Regions from separate parts of the Bacillus sp. 1A genome, predicted to be linked through region 1. Evidence: riboswitches for the same ligand, from Rfam matches in the RefSeq annotation. Region 1 holds a riboswitch; each other region holds the start of a gene.
What was found. Region 1 has a riboswitch for S-adenosylmethionine ahead of mtnW (2,3-diketo-5-methylthiopentyl-1-phosphate enolase). Riboswitches for the same ligand answer to the same signal wherever they lie in the genome.
Positions count from the first base shown of each region.

Region 1 (4,653 bases):
TTTTCTATGCGAGTATTTACTTCATGAATACGAATTTGCGCCATTAGAAACGCCTCCTTGAATTGATAATAGTTTTATATGAAATTGGAATAAAAACTCATAAGCTTCTAATCTTTTCTTTGCATCAAAGCTATCTCGGCCCCATACGGTAATACCGTGGTTACGAATTAATACTGCTCCCGAATCTCCTTGTATGTGCTTTCGGAAGTTTTCTCCAAGCGTTGGGATATGGGCATGGTTTTCGATAATAGGAATGTGAATTGTTGCACCTTCTTCCCAAATATCGAGAGCTTTAATAATTTCTTGATTTTGAAGGGTGACTGCATCACTATATAAATTTGTGATGACATTATTATCAGTTGTATGAACATGAAGTACGCACCCAGCATTCGTATTGTTATAAATATGTGTATGCAATATTGTTTCTGCTGAAGGGCGTAATTCAGTCTCTAATACGGGAACCCCTAGATGATCTACTAATAGGAAATCATCTGGAGTAGTTTTTGTTTTATCTTTACCACTTGCTGTAATAAGAAAAGTAAGTGGCTCATGACTAACCTTTATAGAAATATTACCACTCGTTGCTGGAAACCAATTTCGTGTTGTTAATTCTTTTTTTATCTCGCTTAAGTCATACCATTGACGAAAAAGTTGTTTCATGATTTCACCTCCAACAAATGTTTTAATTGGGTTTGAACATCGTGAAATGTTTCAAACGGTGTATAAGCAATATAATTCTCTTCACACTTTGTAATAAGGAAGTCGCGAGCGAATACTTTATCTGCTTGTTTTGCAGCTTGTAAATCAGTAATTGAATCCCCAATCACAATATGGAAGTCATTCGTATCACTTAATTTACGAATTAAAGATGATTTGCATAATCCGCAATGATTTTGACAATGATGATCACAAGGATGAGGCCACTTAACTGTAATGAATTCACTTGAAAAGTCTGTTTCATTACAGTAAATTTGCTCTTTTGGAATGATTCCTTGTAAGAGTGGATAGACGAAGAAATCCATTCCACCTGATATAACGTAAAAAGAAATGTTATTTTCATTTACAAATTGTATAAATTCATGAAAACCACTACGGATTTCAGCAGTTTTTATTAAAAATTGAATCATATCATCGTGTAGACTAGTAGGTATTAATTGAAATAATTGAGAAACACCTTCTTGAATAGACAGCTCTTGTGATAAAATTCTATTCTTTACTTCTTCGGCTTCTGGTGGTGCGAATTTTTCCATAATGGACATAATGTTATCATTATTTGTAATCGTGCCATCGAAATCACAAAATACTTGAATACTCATAATTTCACCCCATGAGAGGGATTTTCCCATATTTGTAGTGCACTATGTAAATTTATGTCATCTACTTCATGGAGTGGTGTATTTTGCAAAGTAGCATTAATTGCAGTACGGAAAGCTTTACCGCCCCCTTGCGCCCCACTTGGATGCCCATGTATCCCGCCGCCAGCATTAATAACAACATCTTTACCGAAATCTCGTAGAATAAAGGGAACGAAACCAGGATGAATACCAGCAGACGGAACAGAAAAACTCTTCTTGAAAAATGCATCGTCTTCAGTTAAATGTTTTGAGATGGCAAGAGCCTCCTCTTTTTCTAGTGCAACACTTCCGTATGGAGATGGGAATAATGAAAAGTCAGCCCCAGCATAACGTAGTAGCTTTCCTAGTAATAATGGAGAGGAAACTCCATATAACTTGGATGCTGAATAAGCACCACTTACAGCAGGGTGTGCCATAATAGGAACTGGGATTTCATCATCTTCTGCAAGTGATTGTAGTACATCTAGTCCGTAAGCAAATACATTAAATAATAGAATATCTGCCCCAGCTTGCACTGCGCGTTTCGCATTTTCTTTTAAATCAAAAGTTCGTCCTGTTAAATTTACGGCATATAACGTTTTATGTCCGTATGTTTCATATACGGATTCTAAAACCTCTTTTCCAGATACAATGCGTTTCGTAAGTGGTGTTAATGTATTCTCAAATAATATTTCATCATCTTTTACTATATCTACACCACCAATTGCTTGATCGCGTAATTGCGTTTTTAAATACCCAATATTTCGTCCAATCATTCCTTTAAAAATACTCATTAAAAGGGGACGCTCATGCACTTGTAAAAGATTTCGAATACCATCTATCCCGAATTTTGGACCAGGGAAATATTGTTTTAACTCGTCTGAAAATGTTAAGTCGATTAATTTCACTTCACCATCAAGTGATAGCTTTCCGAATGTAGTTGTTAAAATTGCTGGTAAGTCCGGACTGAAGTTTAATAACGGATATTCGATTTTAATAATTCCGCGTTTTACTTTTTTACGTAAATACGAATTGGTATGTTCTTGTTCAGCTAGTTCCTCAACATGAATGACGTTGCCTTTATGCTGTTTTAATTGTTCTTGCAATAAGTGTGGCAAATGAGTCCAAGAGCCAATTGTTAAACCGAGTGCAATTTGCTCGGCTTTTTTTTCTAAGTTATGTGAATCATCATGGATTAAATACGTTGCTATAATTCCGCTCATTGTTAAAACCTCCTAGTTAAATAAAAAAACCTCTCAGCTAAGGAGAGGTTTTTTTACAACCAGCTCCTTATCTGTCAGCATAATGCTGCGAGAATTAGCACCGTGTCTACAATTGTAGATCGGTTGCCGGGTTTCGTCGGGCTCGTCCCTCCACCTGCTCTTGATAAGAAGTATTTAGAAATGTTTAAATTTTTAAGATAACTGAATTTTGTCAGATATTTTTCATGTTGTCAATTACTTTTTGAAAAAATTTAATTTATCAATTCGATTAATGGCTTCTCGTAATCTATCTTCTGTATGCAAGAGACCAACACGGACATATCCTTCGCCATGTTCACCAAATCCAACACCAGGAGCAACTGCAACGTGTGCTTTTTCTAGTAAAATATTAGAAAATTGCTCAGATGTATATCCTTTCGGAACAGGAAGCCATGCAAAGAATGAGCCTGTTGGAATATCTACATTCCAACCAATTGAGTGACAAGCTGAAACAAGAGCGTTTCTTCGAGATTCGTAACTATTTACAAGGTCTATTACGCAAGATTGTGAACTTAATAGTGCTTCGCGGGCAGCATCTTGAACTGCACCAAAAATACTAACATACATATGATCTTGTAATAAGTTAATTGTCTCAATCACACTTTCATTCCCCACAGCAAAAGCGATGCGCCATCCAGCCATATTGAAAGTTTTCGATAGAGTGTAAATTTCAATACCTGTATTTTTAGCACCGTCTGCTTGCAAGAAACTAACAGGTTTTTGACCATCGAATCCAATAGCACCGTAAGCAAAATCATGAACGACTAATATATTATGTTTATTAGCAAAATGAATGGTTTCATCAAAGAAATCTTTTGATGCAGTAGCACCAGTAGGATTATTTGGATAGTTTAAAAACATTAACTTTGCACGCTTAGCGGTAGTGGCATCAATTTTTGTATAATCTGGTAAAAAATTATTTTCTGCAATAAGCGGCATTGTTACAAATTGTGCTTTTGCTAAAGCAACTCCTGATAAATAATCTGGATAGCCTGGATCTGGAACGAGAATAGTATCACCAGGGTTTGTAAAACAAACTGGTAATTCTACTAATCCAGCTTTTCCACCAAACAAAATAGCAACTTCTGTTTTTGGATTTACTACTACATCATATTCGCGTTGATAGAATGTTGCCACGGCTTCTTTTAAACTTTCGTGTCCGCGAAATGGCGGATATTTATGATGAATGGTCTTTTCAGCAGCATCTTGTAAAGCTTTTACGATATGCTGCGGTGTTGGTTGATCTGGATTACCTTGACCTAGATTAATAACATCGTGACCAGCTGCAACGACTTTGTTAACTTTTGCAACAAGTGAAGCAAAAAATTGTGTAGGCAATGATGTTACTATCTCAGAAGGTTGAAATAATTTCATACTTTCCACCTCTTTTGAAAGTTGTTACAATTCTAGTGACAAATGATATAATCTTTCCAGTATTTTGTAAAGAAAAAATTAAGAATGGGGCTGACAAAATGAAAGTCGCATGTATTCAAATGGATATTGTCTTTGGAGATGTAGAAAAAAATATTGAGAATGCTAAAAATAAAATAAGCGAAGCGATGAAGGAAAGACCAGATGTGATTGTCTTACCAGAACTATGGACAACGGGATATGATTTAACGAGGCTTACTGAAATTGCAGATAGGGATGGATTGCAAACGAAAGAAAAGCTGAAAGAATGGTCGAAGCAATATGGTGTACATATTGTCGGTGGTTCTATAGCGAAGCAAACAGAGCAAGGTGTTACAAATACAATGTATGTGGTAAACAAGGAAGGAGAACTAGTCAATGAATATAGTAAAGTGCACTTATTTCAGCTTATGGATGAACATAAATATTTAATCGCTGGAAATAGTACAGGTGAATTTAGGCTAGATGATGTAGAGTGCGCCGGCACAATTTGTTATGACATTCGTTTTCCAGAGTGGATGCGCGTTCATACTGCTAAAGGTGCAAAAGTTTTATTTGTTGTAGCAGAATGGCCATTGGTTCGTTTAGTGCATTGGCGTTTGTTACTGCAAGCAAGAGCAGTTGAAAATCAGTGTTATGTTGTTGCA
Region 1 is NZ_JBQYLZ010000001.1:2,506,426-2,511,078, forward strand. It holds gene ACUN0F_RS12805 (1,2-dihydroxy-3-keto-5-methylthiopentene dioxygenase) at 1-44, opposite strand, end outside; gene ACUN0F_RS12810 (methylthioribulose 1-phosphate dehydratase) at 22-660, opposite strand; gene ACUN0F_RS12815 (2-hydroxy-3-keto-5-methylthiopentenyl-1-phosphate phosphatase) at 657-1,316, opposite strand; gene mtnW (2,3-diketo-5-methylthiopentyl-1-phosphate enolase) at 1,313-2,557, opposite strand; SAM riboswitch class I at 2,622-2,727, opposite strand; gene ACUN0F_RS12825 (pyridoxal phosphate-dependent aminotransferase) at 2,792-3,970, opposite strand; gene ACUN0F_RS12830 (carbon-nitrogen family hydrolase) at 3,985-4,653, shown strand, end outside.

Region 2 (4,653 bases), 2.1 Mb from region 1:
TAGATTTATCTTTAACGACATTGAAGTTGATTTCTTCTAATTTTACAGTTTTAGCATCCCAATAGTTAGGATTCTTCTTCAATTGGAAGCTTTGCTCATGTTTCCAGTTATCTAATGTGAAAGCACCGTTGTAAATTAAATGATTTGTTTCTAAACCGTATTTATCGCCTTGAGACTTTAAGTAATCTTCATTAATTGGTAAGAATGTTGAGAATGTCGTTAAGCTTAAGAAGTAGGGAACAGGACGGTCTAGTTGTACTTCTAAAGTTTTGTCATCAACAGCTTTAATACCTAATTGATCAACCGGTAATTGTTTTTGGTTTATTTGTTTCGCATTCTTTATATCGAAGAATAAGAATGCATATTCAGCTGCTGTATCAGGATTTACGGTACGTTGCCAAGCGAAGACGAAGTCCTTTGCTGTAACAGGAGTACCGTTTGACCATTTCGAATCACGCAGGTGGAATGTATATTTTGTTTTATCGGGACTAACGTCAACCGACTCAGCAACACCAGGAATTGGTTTATTATCTTCTCCCATTGCATATAATCCTTCAAAAACATTGCGCATTACGTTCATGGATTCCCCATCCGTTGCTTTTGCAACATCCATTGTTGGAATTTCTGAAGCGAATGATAAGTTAATTGCCTGTTTATCATTTGCTTTCGCTCCGTTTGCATGATCTTTATTTCCCCCGCAAGCAGTTAGTAATAGACTTGCCCCTAAAACAGATGCAACAACAGGTACAACTTTTTTATTCATTGTTCGTTCCTCCCTAAATGTGTTGTTCGTAACGTCATAATGTCCACGTTTTGAAGTGTATCTATAGAAGAAGAGAAAACCTATTATAAATATGTGCATGTAGGTAATCAGGTGTTCTATATGTATATACATGTTGAACTATAATCTATCGTTATATGTTTCAACGTAGTAGACGTTATATTTTGATGGTGAAATATTTCGTTTCTTTGATTATTTAGAATATTAACACTGGAAAGAACTATATGTCAATAATAAAATCGGAGTATTATTTTTTAAAAATAATATATTAAAAAAGCGGATTTTCTCCTATTGAGAAATCCGCTTTTAATACATTTTTCCAATAAAACAATTGGTATGGATAGGAACACTTCAATTCAGGTTGCCTTTTATTTTTTAATTTGTGCCCATTTGAAGTTTAATTGACCTGCAAAGTCTACTTGCACAATTCCTTTCACATAAGAACGTTCTAAATAAGATTCGCCTTTTTGGTAAAGAGGAGCGATAACAGAGTCTTTAAATAATATTTTCTCGGATGCTAGTAATGCTTCCCAGCGAGCCTTTTCATCACCGGCTAAAGTTGTTTTCACTTTTGTTATTGTTTCATCGAACTCCTTATTAGAGTAATGATCTAAGTTGTAAGGGTTATTCGTTGTAAATAGCTCAAGGAATGTAATTGGATCAGCAAAGTCAGGGCTCCAGCCGTCAATTCCAATTTCGTAGTCACCTTTTAATAAAAGTGAAACTTGTTGTTTACGTGGTTGCGGCTTTATATTTACTGTTAATCCATCTAAATTCTTTTCTAGTTGTCCTTTTAAGAACTCACCAGTTTTCTTATCAAGGTCAGCATCACTTGTTAATAATTCTAATGTTATCTTTTCAGAACCAAGCTCTTGTTTAGCTTTTTTCCATAATTCTTGAGCAGATTTTGTATCAACCTTTGTTAAATCGCCGTTTGCAGCACGGAAGTCTGTTCCGTCAGGTCCTTTTGCAAAGTTTTTCGGCACGAGACTAGAGGTTGGTGTAGAGCCGTCATTTAATAACGTATTTACAAAGGATTTTCGATCAATTGTTTGATCGATTGCTTGGCGTGCAGAAACGTTTTGAAGTACTTTGTTTTGTTGATTCATACGTAGAAACTGTACCCCTACGTTTGGCCGTTCTTTAAAGTTAGCATCCTTTTTATATTTATCAACGAAGTCAGATGTTAGTTTGATACGATCTAATTGTTTTGACTCGAATAAATTTACTTCTGTAGATTTTTCTTTTACGACGTTAAAATTGATTTCTTCCAGTTTGACAGTATCTTTATCCCAATAGGTAGGGTTTTTCTTAAATTTAAAGCTTTGCTCATGCTTCCAATCGCTTAGTGTAAAAGCTCCGTTGTACAAAATTGTATTGTCTTCTAACGCATACTTATCACCTTGTGCTTTAAAGAATTCCTCGTTAATTGGTAGAAATGTTGGGAAAGCTGTTAAGCTTATAAAGTACGGAACAGGACGTTCTAATTCCACCTCAAACGTATGGTCATCAATTGCTTTTACACCAAGTTGATCGGCTGGAAGTTCTTTGTTGTTAATTTTTGTTGCATTTTTAATATCAAAGAATAGAAATGCATATTCAGAGGCTGTTGCTGGATCAACAGCTCTTTGCCAAGCGAAGACAAAGTCTTTCGCTGTAACAGGAGTGCCGTTTGACCATTTTGAATCTCGTAAATGGAATGTGTATTTCGTTTTATCGCCACTTACTTCATGAGATTTTGCAACACCAGGGACAGGTTTGTTACCTTCACCAAGATTATACAAACCTTCAAATACGTTTCTCATTACTTGACCAGAATCAGTATCTGTAGCACGAGCTGTATCCATTGTTCGTATTTCAGTAGGTGAAGATAAGTTTAAAATCTGTTTACTAGGCGCCTCGTCTTTTGCATTTGCTCCGCTCGCTTCGTTTTTATAACTACCGCAACCAGTTAATAAAATACTTACTCCTACAACTGATGCAATACCGGGTACAAACTTCTTTTTCATTTGATTTTCCTCCTAAATAATTAAGTTTGGATGATGATGAGGGAAATGAAAAATAAAAAATCCCTCTTTTCGTATTGAGAAAGAGGGATTTTTACGTACAAGTTATGCACCCGTATATAAACGAAGTCCCTCATTCTATCTTTCAAGCACAAAGCTTGCAGGAAGTGGCACAGTATTCAAAATGAACCTGTTGCCGAGGTTTCAAAGGGCCAGTCCCTCCACCTCTCTTGATACAATGAGTAAACGAATAAACTTTATTAATTTTTGTGTTTCTTTGATAATTCAAAATCTTACACCTTGGATAATGAAGTGTCAACCAAATGAAATATAGTTTAAATTTTCAGTTTTCTTTAACAGGAAAAACCACTGCATATGGCAGTGGTTTTTCTATTAGAAGTTAAAGTTATCTGGATCTGGACCAACGCGACGATCTTCATTTAGAGCTTGAATTGCTTTCATGTCATCAGCACTTAATTCAAAATCGAATATATTTGCATTTTCAATAATGCGATGTTCTTTAATAGATTTAGGGATCGTTACAACTTCGTTTTGTAGATCCCAACGTAAAATAATTTGCGCAGTTGATTTATTATATTTTGTTGCAATGTCTTGTAATGTTGGGTTGTCTAGCAGTTGGCCTTGCATTAATGGTGACCAAGCTTCAAGTTGGATATTATGGTCTTTACAGAAAGCGTGTAATTCTTCTTGTGCTAAACGTGGATGGTATTCCACTTGGTTGACCATTGGCTTAATTTCAGCAATTTCAAATACGTCTTGTAAGTGGTGAATATGGAAATTACTCACACCGATAGCGCGAACACGGCCATCTTTATAAAGCTTTTCTAACGCTTTCCATGATTCAGTATATTTCCCTTTTACAGGCCAATGTACTAAATATAAATCTAAATATTCTAGACCTAATTTCTCTAATGTAGTCTCAAATGCTCGAAGTGTCGTTTCATACCCTTGATCGCTATTCCATACTTTTGATGTAATGAATAATTCTTCACGTGAAACACCTGATTCACGGATCGCTTGTCCAACGCCTTCTTCGTTTTGGTAAATTGCGGCAGTATCAATGCTGCGGTAGCCATTTTTAATTGCTGCTTTTACAGATTCAATTACTTCTGAACCATCTTCTACTTTAAAAACACCTAAACCGAACCAAGGCATTTTTACACCGTTATGTAATGTTGTATAGTCTTTTAAACTTGTTAAATTCATATTATTTCCCCCTAGCTTTTTTGTTTGTTGCTTCTACTGCTTTTTGAATTGCCTCTGAAAAATTATATTCATATAAAGCTTTGAGACCCTCAGCTGTGGAACCACCTGGTGTTGTTACTTGTTCGCGGAGGTTAGCTGGATCTTGCGTTTGTTCAAGCATAGAAGCAGAGCCAGAAATCATTTGAATGACAAGGTGTTTGGCAGTTGCTTCATCGACTCCATAACTTTTTGTTGCTTCAATTAAGCTTTCAGCAAAGTAATAAAGGAAAGCTGGTGCACTTCCAGTAACTGCAGTTAGCTGATGAACTTCCTCTTCAGTGCAAAGTTGCGAAGTACCAATGCCTCTTAAAAGCAGTTGCAGGGTTTCTTGATGCATCTCGTTTACTGATCGTCCCGTTGTATATAAGGAGATAGACTTGCCAATTTCAGCAGCTGTGTTTGGCATAATCCAAGCAACAGGTGTTCCCCCGGGAAGTCTTTCTTCTAAATAAGATGGGCCAATGCCAGCGGCTACCGTTACGACAAGTTGATTCGATAGTAACGGAGATAATTCTGCTAATAATTCTTCATGTGCAGAAGGTGGCATTGCTAAAACAATCGTATCAACAGATGTAACATGCTGCTTCCAATCTGTTGCAG
Region 2 is NZ_JBQYLZ010000001.1:389,562-394,214, reverse strand. It holds gene ACUN0F_RS02080 (peptide ABC transporter substrate-binding protein) at 1-763, opposite strand, end outside; gene ACUN0F_RS02075 (peptide ABC transporter substrate-binding protein) at 1,150-2,790, opposite strand; SAM riboswitch class I at 2,923-3,027, opposite strand; gene ACUN0F_RS02070 (aldo/keto reductase) at 3,181-4,014, opposite strand; gene proC (pyrroline-5-carboxylate reductase) at 4,016-4,653, opposite strand, start outside.
Region 2: another riboswitch for S-adenosylmethionine. It lies ahead of ACUN0F_RS02075 (peptide ABC transporter substrate-binding protein); the one in region 1 lies ahead of mtnW (2,3-diketo-5-methylthiopentyl-1-phosphate enolase).

Region 3 (4,653 bases), 190 kb from region 1:
TTTAGAAATGGTGTAATAAGATAAATGCCGTTAAAATATTTCATCGCCGCATCGATCAATTCTTGTGAAATGCGAATCCCTTCCTCAATTGCTGCCTCTTTCGTTTCATGTCCATCCATTCTCTCCCTTATTTCTTCAGGTAGTGTAATACCCGGTACCTCAAAATGAAGGAAATCTGCATTCCTTTTACTTATTAATGGCATAATCCCAATAAAAATAGGTTGTTCCAAATGCTTTGTCGCTTCATACACTTCTTCAATTAACGCGATATCATAAATTGGCTGCGTTAAGAAATATTCCGCTCCAGCATCTATTTTCCGTTCCATTCGCTTAACCGCTGCTTTTAAATGTCTTACATGCGGATTAAACGCACCTCCCACTGAAAACCTTGTTGCTGGACCAATTGATTTCCCTAAAATCGAGCGCCCGTCGTTCATTTCTTTAATCATTTTAATGAGCTCAATAGAGGACAAATCATATACAGAAGTGGCACCTGGAAAATCACCAACGCGTGCTGGATCACCAGTTAAAGCTAACACTTCTTCCATACCTAACGCTGATAGGCCTAGTAAATGAGATTGTAGTCCGATGACGTTATGGTCTCTACACGTTAAGTGCGTCAATACCGGAATATCGTGCTTCGTTAATAATGCCCCCATTGCCATATTCGAGATGCGAGGCGATGCTAATGAATTATCTGCTAGAGTAATAGCATCTGCACCAGCTCTTTTCAATGCTCTTGCTCCTTCAAAAAATCGCTGCGTATTTAACGTTTTCGGTGGATCTAATTCCACTACTACTGTCGTTTGTTTTTTTGCTTTCTCTGCTAATGTGACATGAGCTTTTGAACGCTTCTCGTGTGTATGAACTACTTTCGGTCTTTGAATCGTATCCTTTTCTATTACAGGTGTAACATTTGCAATTGCACGTTTCATACTTTCAATATGTTCTGGAGTCGTGCCACAACAACCACCCAATAACCGGATACCTTGCTCAATAAATTTCGGTGTCATCGCTTCGAAATAAGCCGGACTTCCCTCATATACGTAGCGTCCCTCCACATAATTCGGGAGACCTGCATTTGGATATGCTGACAAGTAGCCATTTTGAGGAATCGATATCATTTTAAAAGCTTCCGTCATATGAAGTGGCCCTAGTTGACAGTTCAATCCAACGACATTTGCACCGTAATCTAAAAGCTGCTTTAATATTTCATTTACATCATTTCCATTTTGAGTCGTACCTGCCTCATGTAACGCTAATTGAGCTACAATTGGAATATTCGTTTGTTTTCGTAACACCTGAACAGCATGAAGTAATTCAAACTCATCATAGAAAGTCTCTAATAGCAGTCCATCAACCTGTTCTTCTAGTAATGCACTTGCCTGCTCAAGTAGCATAAATTCTCGCTCCATATCAGTTGTTGTAACAGCTCCGATATGTTTCATACCACCAATTGTCCCTAAAATTGCATTTCTATCTGTAACAGATGCTTTCGCAATCTTCACTGCCGCTTTATTAATTTGAACAACTTGATTCTCTAAGCCATACATACGTAATTTCGCTTCATTCGCTCCGTACGTATTTGTTTGAATCACATCAGCCCCAGCAGCTACATATTGCTTATGAATCGATATAATTAAATCTGGATCAGATATATTCAATTCTTCAAAACTACTTTGCAAGCCATGTGAATGTAATAATGTCCCAACCGCGCCATCACCTATTACAATTCCTTTTGATAATAAATCTAGTAATTTCACAAATCTCCCTCATTTCTATCAATATAAAAAAAACCCTCTTCACTTTGAAGAGGGGGACATAATCATTCCTCCTCTTATTATGCAAAACATTCGTTTTGCAGGTATTAGCACCGTTTCAAACATTTCGTTTAAAGGTTGCCGGGTTTCACAGGGCCTTTCCCTCCACCGCTCTCAATAAGAGTTTGTCTTTATTATTTTATTTATGTAGCTAAAAGGAAATACGTTCCCCTTTTAACAATGTTTGTTAATTTTTTAATAAATTTAGCATGCACAAATGCAAAAGTCAATGACACTTGCGGAAAAATAAAAATTATTTAAAATAAAGTTGCAATTCAATTATCTTTTGTTGTAAAGTTAAAAACATAATAAAATTTCATACGAACATTCTTATCTAGAGAGGTAGAGGGACTGGCCCTTTGACGCCTCAGCAACCATTAACATTTGTTAATAAGGTGCTAATTCCAGCAAATTGTGAAAGATTTGACAGATGAGAAGAAGACTCTATTCAAACCGAAAGCCTTCTTCTTTAGAAGGCTTTTTTTATTTTACATTCACTTAATTGTTAATTTAAAAAGGAGGAATTTTCACATGTCAACTATTGAAACAAAACTAGCACAAATCGGAAACCGGAGCGAGACTACAACAGGAACTGTTAACCCACCTGTTTATTTTTCAACTGCTTATCGTCACGAAGGAATTGGTAACTCTACTGGCTTTGACTATTCACGAACTGGCAATCCAACTCGCGGTCTTTTAGAGCAGGCAATCGCAGATTTAGAGTACGGTGAACAAGGTTATGCCTGTAGTTCAGGGATGGCAGCTGTTCTCCTCGTCCTTTCCCTATTCCGTTCCGGAGACGAACTTATTGTATCTGAAGATTTATACGGGGGCACTTATCGATTATTTTCTGAGCACGAAAAAAAGTGGAATGTTCGATGTAGATACGTAAATACACAATCTATTAAACAAATTGAGCAAGCTATCACAACTGAAACGAAAGCTATTTTCATAGAAACTCCAACTAATCCGTTAATGCAAGTTACTGATATTGCCGCTGTCGCAACTGTAGCGAAAAGACACGGACTACTTCTTATTGTAGACAACACATTCTATACGCCTTATATACAGCAGCCATTAACAGAAGGTGCCGACATTGTACTTCATAGCGCAACGAAATATTTAGGGGGACATAACGATGTCCTAAGCGGACTTGTCGTTGCAAAAGGAAAGGAACTTTGTGAGGAAATCGCTCATTATCATAATGCCTCTGGTGCGGTCTTAAGTCCATTTGACTCATGGCTATTAATTCGTGGTATGAAAACGTTAGCGCTTCGCATGAGACAACATGAAGAAAATGCAAAAGCAGTTGTTGCTTATTTAAATGATGAAGACGGGGTGACAGATGTATTTTATCCTGGAAGAGGCGGCATGATCTCATTTCGTCTGAAAGATGAAACATGGATTAATCCATTCTTACAATCTTTATCCTTAATTACATTTGCTGAAAGTCTTGGTGGTGTTGAAAGTTTAATGACGTATCCAGCAACGCAAACACACGCTGATATTCCTGAAGAAATCAGAACAGCAAACGGTGTATGTAATCGTCTTCTGCGATTTTCCGTTGGCATTGAAAATAGTAACGATTTAATCCAAGACTTAAAGCAAGCCATTAAACTTGTAAAAGAAGGTGTAAGAATATGAGTTATTCTATAGATACACTCTTACTGCACAACCAATATAAACATGACTCGCAAACAGGAGCTGTTAACGTTCCCATCTATAATACATCAACATTCCACCAGTTTGATGTAGATACGTTCGGAAAATATGACTATAGTCGCTCTGGTAATCCAACTCGTGAAGCTCTTGAAGATATCATTGCTTTATTAGAAGGAGGAACAAAGGGATTTGCCTTCGCATCAGGAATTGCAGCGATTTCTACTGCATTCCTCCTTCTTTCACAAGGCGATCACGTACTCATTTCAGAAGACGTATACGGAGGAACTTACCGAATTATAACTGAAGTGCTCTCCCGTTACGGTGTGTCACATACATTTGTTGATATGACAAATGTAGAAGAAATAAAGCAAAACATTAAGCCAAACACAAAACTCTTTTATGTGGAAACACCCTCTAATCCACTTTTAAAAGTGACAGATATTCGTGCTGTTTCTAAACTTGCAAAATCTATTGACGCCCTTACTTTTGTTGATAATACATTTTTGACACCACTATTCCAGAAACCACTTGATCTTGGCGCCGATGTCGTTCTTCATAGTGCCACAAAATTCATTGCCGGTCATAGTGATGTTACTGCCGGATTAGCGGTTGTAAAAGATGCCGAACTCGCTCAAAAACTTGGATTTTTACAAAATGCATTCGGCGCTATTTTAGGTCCTCAAGATTGTTCTCTCGTACTTCGCGGTCTAAAAACATTGCATGTACGTCTTGAGCATTCAGCTGCAAACGCCAATAAAATTGCACATTATTTACAAGAGCACGCTAAAGTTAAAAATGTCTATTATCCTGGCTTACAAACACATCTTGGATTTGATATTCAACAATCTCAAGCTACATCAGCCGGAGCTGTCCTATCTTTCACTTTACAATCAGAAGACGCACTCCGCCAATTTTTATCAAAAGTAAAATTACCTGTCTTTGCAGTTAGTTTAGGAGCTGTCGAATCGATTCTTTCCTACCCAGCTAAAATGTCACATGCAGCACTGTCGCAAGAAGCTCGTGATGAAAGAGGAATTTCTAATTCATTACTTCGGTTATCTGTCGGCCTTGAAAATGTTGACGATTTAATATCCGATTTTGAAAATGCCCTTTCTTATGTAGAAGAACCTGTAAATGCATAGAACGAACAGAAGATATGAAATTAAGTTTT
Region 3 is NZ_JBQYLZ010000001.1:2,316,544-2,321,196, reverse strand. It holds gene ACUN0F_RS11705 (bifunctional homocysteine S-methyltransferase/methylenetetrahydrofolate reductase) at 1-1,763, opposite strand, end outside; SAM riboswitch class I at 1,835-1,944, opposite strand; SAM riboswitch class I at 2,148-2,257, shown strand; gene metI (cystathionine gamma-synthase/O-acetylhomoserine thiolyase) at 2,352-3,464, shown strand; gene metC (cystathionine beta-lyase) at 3,461-4,624, shown strand.
Region 3: another riboswitch for S-adenosylmethionine. It lies ahead of metI (cystathionine gamma-synthase/O-acetylhomoserine thiolyase); the one in region 1 lies ahead of mtnW (2,3-diketo-5-methylthiopentyl-1-phosphate enolase).

Region 4 (4,653 bases), 2.7 Mb from region 1:
TTCATTTCACGCTCAAGCTTTGCAATCTTCATATCAAATGTGTCACGTTCATGCTCCTCATTTATACGAGATTCTAAGTCGCGAATATGATCTTCAATTTCTTCAAAGCGTAAGAACGGATTATTTTCATCCATTTTATGCATCGCTGTATTCATACGACGATTTGCATGTGCCATATTTTCACGTGCCATTAATTCCATACGTTTTGCGTGCATTTCTTTTAATTTATTTTTCATCTCAGCAAGACGACGCTCTAACTCATCAATTTGATCTACAACACCTGCATACATTTCTTCTAATCGAGTTACTTGCCCTTCATAATACGCTACTTCTTCTAACGCACGCTCATGTAGTTGTAATTCGCCTGCTTCTTGAGCGACGATCGCTTGCTTTGATCTTTTATTAACGAAATAACGTGCTTGCTCAAGCTCACGAGCGAAATTAGATTTTAATGTTTTGTGGCGCTCAATTAACTTCTCAATTTTTGTTATTTCACGCTCACTATCGCGTAAATATTGGTTTAACATCGCGATTGGATTTTTTCTTTCTTTCTCATCTAACACATTATGAAAATCTGCTAAAATTGCCTCGCGTACACGTCCGAATAAAGATTGTTTCATTATAATCTTCCTCTCTTCTACTTTATCAATTTAATTTGGTTTTTATTAATTTTTTATTAGTTTTTCATTAACTTGTTCCACTCATCTTCAAAGTTGCTATATGGTTTAGAACTTTCTGGTGCAGAATCAACAACTACATTTTTTTCTTTTTTCCACTCACGGTATCCGTAGTATAAAACTACTAATGCTGCGATACCGATTAATGCTGGGGAATGAGAAAGGGCGATGGACAAGCCGATCAAACCAACAATACCCCAAGCTAACTTTCCAAAAAATGATTGTGCTCGCACAAATGATTTATAGCTCCAGTACACAACTCCTGCTCCAATTGCGAATCCTATAATACCAGCAAGACTGCCAAGAGCAATTAAAGCTAAAATACCAGCCGCGATAAACGCTAGAAATTGTTTCATCTTGTGCTTGCCTCCCTTCGATTTGATACTCTTATCTTAACTATTTTTTCACTTTTCCATAACGAGCTTAAGAACCGTTTTCGACTCAGACTTAAGACTGAGTTGCATTCAGCCTTTTGTAAAAATATGCGGTAGGGATAGGATGATTCACTCTTTTATCGCACATAAAAAGCCGTACAGAGAACATTCTCTATACGGCTTTGGTTACTATTCATAAACTTCATTTTAAATTATGCTGTTTTATGATACTCTTTCTTTCCCGCTACTTTAGAAAACCTCGGGAAACCAATTAATATAGAAATAATTCCACATACTCCAACTAAGATCGGATAAAACGCATATGGTAACAATTCAATCGGAGATAACGCCGCAAATCCTGCTGCCGTTAACATTTGCGCACCGTATGGAATTAACCCTTGCACACAACATGAGAAAAGATCTAATACACTCGCTGATTTACGAGGATCAATTTCATATTGATCTGCAATGTTTTTCGCAAGTGGACCTGTAAAAATAATAGAAATCGTATTATTCGCTGTACACATATTCGTCATACCTACTAAACCAGCGATACCGAACTCTGCTCCTTTTTTCGAACGAATGTTACGAGTTAAAATATTCATTAAATATTGAATACCACCATTATATTGAATCAGTTCGACCATACCACCAATTAAAATAGCAAGTAATACTAACTCCATCATACCGCCCATTCCAGTCGTTACACTTTTAAAGAAACTCTCTAACGTGTAACTTCCATCTAAAAGACCTATAACGCCGGATAGTACAGTTCCACCAGTTAACACAATAAGTACATTCCAGCCAAGCAATGCTGTAATAAGTACTCCTGCATACGGTAAAATCTTTATCCAGTCAAAGCTATGCGCTTTAATCTGCGTATCGCTCCCTAAAGTAATGATTACTAATAGTACAATTGTAATAATAGCCGCTGGTAATACAATTAAAAAGTTCGTTTTAAACTTATCTTTCATTTCTGTTCCTTGTGAGCGTACAGCTGCGATTGTTGTATCTGAAATAAATGATAAATTATCACCAAACATCGCTCCGCCAACAACGGTAGCCATCGTAAGTGCAATGGAGATATCAGTTTGCCCACTAATACCTACAGCAATTGGTGCTAATGCAGCAATTGTTCCCATTGAAGTTCCCATTGCTAATGAAATAAATGCCCCTATAACAAAAATTCCAGCTACGATAAATCCTTGCGGTAAAATGGATAACGCTAAGTTAACTGTAGAATCAACGCCGCCCATCCCTTTTGCCGTTTCAGAAAACGCTCCTGCCAGTACAAAAATTAAAACCATAATCATAATATCCGGGTTCCCTGCACCTTTAGCGAATCGTTCTACTTTTACATTAAAACTTTCTTTACGATTCATTGCTAAAGCGACTCCTACAGCAATTGAAATTGCTACAAGTATCGGCAATTTATAGAAATCACCTGTAATAATTCCAGAACCAATAAATAGCGCCAAAAATATCCCAAGTGGTAATAAAGCCAAACCATTTCCTCTCGTTTCTTTCAAAGTACCATCTCTCCCTAGTTTCAACCTTTTTCTAATGAATAACAAAAGACCTCTTCCAATGAGAAGAGGTCTTATACATCTATAAGGAACGCTCTTCTCATCTTTCAAGCACATGCTTGCTGGATTTGGCACAGCACTCTGAAATCGAGTCCGCTGCCGAGGCATCGTAGGGCCAGTCCCTCCGCCTCTCTTTATAAGAAGGTTTCATATTTATTTTTTAATAATAATTTCTTCCCTAACTTTACTCGCTTACAAAACAAAAGTCAATTATTTTTTGTATAGATTTTTTTGGTAATTATACAAAAATTTGAATACAACAATCATTTTAACTTTTTGATTTCTTCTTCCAATATTGAAATCCAATAAAATTCGCTATTTTTCATTGCATCTATTATCCATTTCGTAGTGTACCAAGCTAACTTATACTCTTCTTTTGTAACATCGCCACTTTTATAAGCATCCTCTAGCTCATCTTCATCCAATATATACATTTTACCGTTCGGTAATAACACTACATCTAAATATAAATCATCAAAATACGGTAAACCACGGTCGTCAATTTTATATTCTTTCGCCACATCGATATAATATTGCACTAATTTTTTCTGATCATCTAACATAGCTGTAATCGCAAAGTTTTTCCCGTCTATGAAATATTGAATCCACGTATATTGATTCCCTGCAATACAAAGTTGTTTACCATCATATTCTTTACAACTAGGTTCTCTTACCTTTTTTATTTCTAATATTCCTAGCATTCCTTCTTCTACTTGCTTAACCGTATAATCCTTCTCTATTAGTCGCTTCCACGAAGAACCGTCACCATATTTACGTTTCATTACGTCCGCTTCCCTTCTATATAGAAAAGCCCCCACATATTATGTGAGAGCTTGTTCAAATTATAATTAAGCTGCTTGCTTATTAGAAATTTCTTTCAAGTAGGCTTGTCCTTTTTCAGCGTCATACTGACCTTCCCACTTAGACATAACTACAGCTGCTAAAGAGTTACCTACAACGTTAACTGCTGTACGAGCCATATCTAAAATACGGTCAATACCAGCGATAAAGGCTAAACCTTCAGCTGGAATACCTACTGTACCAAGTGTCGCTAATAATACAACGAATGATACGCCCGGTACACCCGCAATACCTTTTGATGTAACCATTAATACTAGTAATAATGTAATTTGTTGTGTAATGGATAAATCAATACCGTACATTTGCGCTAAGAAAATAGCTGCAATTGCTTGATATAAAGTTGATCCATCTAAGTTAAATGAATAACCTGTCGGAATAACGAAAGATGTAATTGCCTTCGGACAACCGAACTTCTCCATTTTCTCCATGATTTTCGGTAAAACTGTTTCTGAACTTGCTGTAGAGTATGCTAAGATCAGTTCGTCTTTTAAAATTTTAAAGAATTGGAAAATGTTAATTCCAAATATTTTCGCTGTAAGTCCTAGTATGACTACAACGAAGAAAATCATCGCACCATATACAACTATGACTAATTTCCCTAATGGAATTAATGAAGATAAACCAAACGTCGAAACTGTTACACCAATTAATGCGAATACACCAAACGGTGCAAATTTCATAACTTGGTTAGTCACGTAAAACATCGCATCTGCTACACCTTGGAAAAATTGAAGAACCGGTCTTCCTCTTTCACCAATCGCCGCAACTCCTAAACCAAATAGTACAGAGAAGAAGATAATCGCAAGCATATCGCCCTCAACCAATGATTTCATAATATTCGTTGGAACGATATTCACAAATGTATCTGCAAACGAATGACTTTGTACTTGAGCTGTTGTTTCTGCATATTTAGAAATATCAGTCTTTGTTAATTGATCCATATTCACGCCTTTTCCTGGTTGGAAAATATTCGCTACCAGTAGACCAACAACAATTGCAATTGTTGTAATAATTTCAAAATAAAGAATTGTTTTCCCGCCTAATCGGCCTAGTTTTTTAACATCGCCAACACCAGCAACTCCAACAACAATACTTGCTACAACAATCGGCACAACGATCATTTTAATTAATCGGATAAAAATATCACCAATTGGT
Region 4 is NZ_JBQYLZ010000001.1:5,158,875-5,163,527, forward strand. It holds gene ACUN0F_RS26355 (PspA/IM30 family protein) at 1-620, opposite strand, end outside; gene ACUN0F_RS26360 (lmo0954 family membrane protein) at 677-1,033, opposite strand; gene ACUN0F_RS26365 (Na+/H+ antiporter NhaC family protein) at 1,264-2,580, opposite strand; SAM riboswitch class I at 2,675-2,780, opposite strand; gene ACUN0F_RS26370 (DUF402 domain-containing protein) at 2,901-3,419, opposite strand; gene gltP (glutamate/aspartate:proton symporter GltP) at 3,486-4,653, opposite strand, start outside.
Region 4: another riboswitch for S-adenosylmethionine. It lies ahead of ACUN0F_RS26365 (Na+/H+ antiporter NhaC family protein); the one in region 1 lies ahead of mtnW (2,3-diketo-5-methylthiopentyl-1-phosphate enolase).